DNA from 2 places in the Micromonospora sp. NPDC048999 genome. Region 1 is predicted to be linked to the other one. Evidence: predicted binding sites of a transcription regulator. Region 1 holds the regulator's gene; the other holds the start of a gene.

The links. The regulator HrcA, encoded in region 1, represses chaperone genes, less so after heat shock. The targets are predictions, from matches to a motif close to GGTTNGCACNCTCNNNNNGAGNGTGCNAACC.
Region 2: groES (co-chaperone GroES) is a predicted target of HrcA. The motif match lies at 1,173-1,203, and genes of this name have one in related genera.

Annotation. Positions count from the first base shown of each region.
Region 1 is NZ_JBEZFI010000027.1:51,170-53,562, reverse strand. Features, by position in the region: gene dnaJ (molecular chaperone DnaJ) at 1-676, opposite strand, end outside; gene hrcA (heat-inducible transcriptional repressor HrcA) at 751-1,773, opposite strand; gene AB0C02_RS23655 (DUF4870 domain-containing protein) at 1,970-2,393, shown strand, end outside.
Region 2 is NZ_JBEZFI010000002.1:143,867-146,259, forward strand. Features, by position in the region: gene AB0C02_RS05110 (methyltransferase domain-containing protein) at 1-1,087, opposite strand, end outside; gene groES (co-chaperone GroES) at 1,336-1,650, shown strand; gene groL (chaperonin GroEL) at 1,721-2,393, shown strand, end outside.

The DNA of each region.
Region 1 (2,393 bases):
CGGCGGGGATCTTGACGGTCAGCGAGCGGCGGGTCCGGACCCGGCCGTCCCCGGCACAGGTCGGGCAGGGGTGCGGGATGGTGGTGCCGTAGCCCTGGCAGACGGTGCACGGCCGGGCGGAGACCACCTGGCCGAGGAAGGTCCGCTGCACCGACTGCACCTCGCCGCGCCCACCGCATGCCTCGCAGGTCGCGAGGTGGGTGCCGGCCGCCGTCCCGGCGCCGGAGCAGGTGGTGCAGAGCACGGCGGTGTCGACCGTGAGCGGGGCCTCCACGCCGAACGCGGTCTCGTTGAGATCCAGCTCCAGCCGCAGGATCGCGTCGGCACCCGGACGGGTACGCGGACGGGGCCCGCGCGAACCGCCGGCGGCTCCGCCGAAGAACGCGTCCATGATGTCCTGGAACCCGACGAACGGGCCGGCACCGCCCGGTCCACCCGGACCGGCGCCTCCGCCCCCCGGTGCCAGCGGGTCGCCGCCCAGGTCGACGATCTGCCGTTTCCGATCGTCCGAGAGGACCTCGTACGCGGCGTTGATGTCCTTGAACTTCTCCTGTGCCTCCGGGTCCGGATTGACATCCGGGTGGAACTGCCGCGCCAGCTTGCGGTAGGCGCGCTTGATCTCGTCGTCGGAGGCCTCCCGGCTGACGCCGAGAATGCCGTAGTAGTCCCTGGCCACTGCGTTCGGTGTCCTCATGTTCGTCTCGCGTTGCGCCGGTCGCCGGCATCCTGCCGGCCGCCGCCCCTGACTGGTCAGTTCTGGGCCAGCAACTCGCCCACGTAGCGTGCCACGGCTCGCACCGTGGCGATGGTGCCGGGGTAGTCCATCCGGGTCGGCCCGACCACGCCCAGGCCGCCGACGATGACGCTGCCCGGGCCGTACCCGGTGCTGACCACCGAGGCGGCGCGCAGGTTGTCGATCTCGTTCTCGTCGCCGATCAGCACCCGGGTGGTGCTCGGCTCGGCCTCACCGATGAGCTTGAGCAGCACGACCTCCTCCTCGAGCGCCTCGAGGATGGGCCGCAGCGAGCCCTGGAAATCCAGCAGGCCACCTCGGGTGAGGTTGGCGGTGCCGGCCAGCGCGATCCGTTCCTCGTGCCGCTCGACCAGCGTCTCCAGCAGCACGCTTGAGAGCGTGGCCATGGCCGGGCGCAGGTGCGGCGAGGACTCGTCCACCAGCGCCTGGACCAGGGGTGGGGTATCGGACAGCCGGCTGCCGACCAGCTTCTCGTTGGCCAGCCGACGCAGGTCGGTGACGTCGTCGGCCGACAGCGGGCCGGGCAGCTCGACCAGCCGCTGCTCGACCCGGCCGGTGTCGGCGATCATGACCACCATCAGCCGGGTGGTGGAGATCGGCACCAGCTCCAGGTGGCGCACCTTGGAACGGGCCAGGCTGGGGTACTGCACCACGGCGACCTGCCGGGTGAGCTGGGCCAGCAGCCGGACCGTGCGGTGCACCACGTCGTCCAGGTCGACCGCGCCGACCAGGAACCGCTCGATGGCCCGACGCTCGGCCGGGCTCAGCGGCTTGACCCGGGAGAGCCGGTCGACGAAGAGCCGGTAGCCGCGGTCGGTGGGCACCCGGCCGGCGCTGGTGTGCGGCTGCCGGATGTAGCCCTCGTCCTCCAGGACGGCCATGTCGTTGCGCACGGTGGCCGGGGAGACGCCCAGCTGGTGGCGCTCCACCAGCGCCTTGCTGCCGACCGGCTCCTGGGTGGCGACGTAGTCCTCGACGATCGCGCGGAGCACTGCGAGCTTGCGGTCGTCGAGACCCATCTCCCTCACCTCCTGACCGAGCATCTGGCACTCGACTGTAGCGAGTGCCAGTCTACGTCGGCGCACCCACCGACGCGATGATCAGCGACGGACCTCCGGTGCGGCCCACCGCACAGTCCGCGAGAGCAAAACAGTCGGACATCCGGAGCGGTGTCGCTCTGGCGCGTCGTTGCGAACGGGACCTACCGTGACGTCCATGACTGAACCACCTCGCTTCCCCGGAGCGGGAGAGCCCGGCGCCCAGCCGCCGGGCGACACCCCGCCGTCGGCACCATACGGCTCCTCGCCGGGCTACGAGCCCCCCACCGCACCAATGTCCGGGGGCCCGAGCGGCCCCGGCTATCCCCCACCCGGTGGCTATCCGCCGCCGGGCGGCTACCCCCCGCCGGGCGGCGGCTACGGCAACAACGAGGACAAGACCTGGGCGCTGATCGCGCACTTCGGCGGCGCCGCCGGCGCGCTGATCAGCTTCGGTCCGCTGGGCTTCGTCGCCCCGCTGATCGCCTTCCTGGTCCGTGGCCCGCAGTCGCCCACCGCCCGGGCCCACGCCCTCGCCGCGCTGAACTTCCAGCTCCTCTGGTCGATCATCGCGTTCGTGCTGCTCTTCGTGAGCTGGTGCC
Region 2 (2,393 bases), on a different contig from region 1:
TGAGGATCTCCACCCGGCCCACCCGGCGCTCCCGGAGCAGGGCGCGCAGCCGCTTCAGCGAGAACGGCAGCACGTCGGTGACCTCCAGGCAGCGGGCGAACGGGGTGGCCACGGGCGCGTCGGCGTAGAGGTAGGCGATGCTCGGATCGGCCAGCGCCGCGCCCAGTTCCACGGCCAACTCGGCGACGAGGTGCGCGCGGACCACCGCCGGGTCGGGGTCGTACAGGAAGCGGCGGACGGCTCCGACGGGTGCCTCGGCGTCGCCGCTGCCGGTGAGCTGATAACAGGGGGCCCCTGCGCCACCGGCGGCGTTAACGGGGGGCCCTTCCTTGCACAGGGTGGCGCGGCGGGGGAGGTCGGCCAGCGCGCCGCACCAGAGGGCGGCCTCGACCAGGTCGCCGGCCACGCTGACCCACTCCGCCTCGGCGCCTGCCGGGATCAGCGCATGATCCAGCCCGGGGGCCACCTTCACCACGGTCCGGGGCACCCGCTCGGCCAGCCCGGTGACGAAGTCCCAGGGCGGCGAGTAGGCGTTCGGATCGAAGATCCGCCGGCCGGTGCCCGCCTTCCGGCGGGCCGGATCGCAGAAGACCGCGTCCACCCGGGTCACGTCGAACGCGGTCGCGTCCCCGCACTCCACGGTGAACAGCCCGGCCAGCCCGGCCACCTCGGCGTTCGCGGCGGCCATCGCGGCGGTCACCGGGTCGGCCTCCACCCCGTACACCCGGATGCCGGCGCGGGCGGCGGCGAGCGCGTCCGCGCCCAGGCCGCAGCCCAGGTCGGCGAGGCTGCGCACCCCGGCGGCGCGCAGCCGGGCGGCCCGCCGGTCGGCGACCACCCGACGGGTGGCCTGCTCCAGCCCGGGGCGGGTGAGGAACATGCCGACGGCCTCCGGCCCGAACTTGCCGGCCGCCCGGCGGCGCAGCTCAGCCTGGGTGAGCGCGGCGGCGGCCAGCCCGGCCGGGAACCCCGCCGAGCGGAGCCGGGCCGCCGCGGTCAGCGGATCACCGCCGGCGACCTCGGCGGCCGCCGCGAGCGCGGCCGCCCCCTCGGGGGTACGCAGCGCGGCGAACTGGTCCAGATCCACCCGCCCATTGTCCGGGCAGCGCGCGACGCGCCGTGCGGCGGGTTGGCACTCTCCTTGACGGAGTGCTAGCCGAGGAATAACCTGCGATTAGCACTCTCACCCTGAGGGTGCCAACTCCCGGGCCGGGTGTCCGGGGGTTGAACGCCAGGCGGACCGGCACCCGCGACGACGGCCCCGCCCGGTGGCATGTGGCAGATTGACGCCGGTCGGCGTGCCGACCGGCAACGAAACCAGTACCCCAGGAGGGTATGCCCGTGACTACCGCGACCAAGGTTGCGATCAAGCCGCTCGAGGACCGGATCGTGGTCCAGGCGAACGAGGCTGAGACCACCACGGCGTCGGGCATCGTGATCCCCGACACCGCCAAGGAGAAGCCGCAGGAGGGCACCGTCCTCGCTGTCGGCCCGGGCCGGATCGACGACAAGGGTAACCGTGTGCCGATCGACGTGAAGGTCGGCGACACCGTCCTCTACTCGAAGTACGGCGGCACCGAGGTCAAGTACGCCGGCGAGGAGTACCTGGTGCTCTCCGCCCGCGACGTCCTCGCGGTCATCGAGAAGTAAGCAACCGATCAGTGTCGTTGCCCCGGTCCGGCTCGCCGGGCCGGGGCAACGTCGCTTCGAAGGGATACTGATGGCGAAGATCCTCAGCTTCTCGGACGACGCCCGGCACCTGCTGGAGCACGGCGTCAACGCCCTCGCCGACGCGGTCAAGGTCACCCTCGGCCCGCGCGGGCGCAACGTCGTCCTGGACAAGAAGTTCGGTGCGCCCACGATCACCAACGACGGCGTGACCATCGCCAAGGAGATCGAGCTCACCAACCCGTACGAGAACCTCGGCGCGCAGCTGGTCAAGGAGGTGGCGACCAAGACCAACGACGTCGCCGGCGACGGGACCACCACCGCGACCGTGCTGGCCCAGGCGATGGTCCGCGAGGGCCTGCGCAACGTGGCCGCCGGGGCCAACCCGACCGGCCTCAAGCGGGGCATCGACGCGGCGGCCCGGCAGGTCTCCGAGGCGCTGCTCGGCAAGGCCGTCGAGGTCGCCGACAAGGAGTCGATCGCGCACGTCGCGACGATCTCCGCGCAGGACGCCACCATCGGCGAGCTGATCGCCGAGGCGATGGAGAAGGTCGGCCGCGACGGTGTCATCACCGTCGAGGAGGGCTCCGCGCTCGTCACCGAGCTGGACGTCACCGAGGGCCTCCAGTTCGACAAGGGCTTCATCTCGCCGAACTTCGTCACCGACGTGGAGGGGCAGGAGGCGGTCCTGGAGGACCCGTACATCCTGATCACCACGCAGAAGA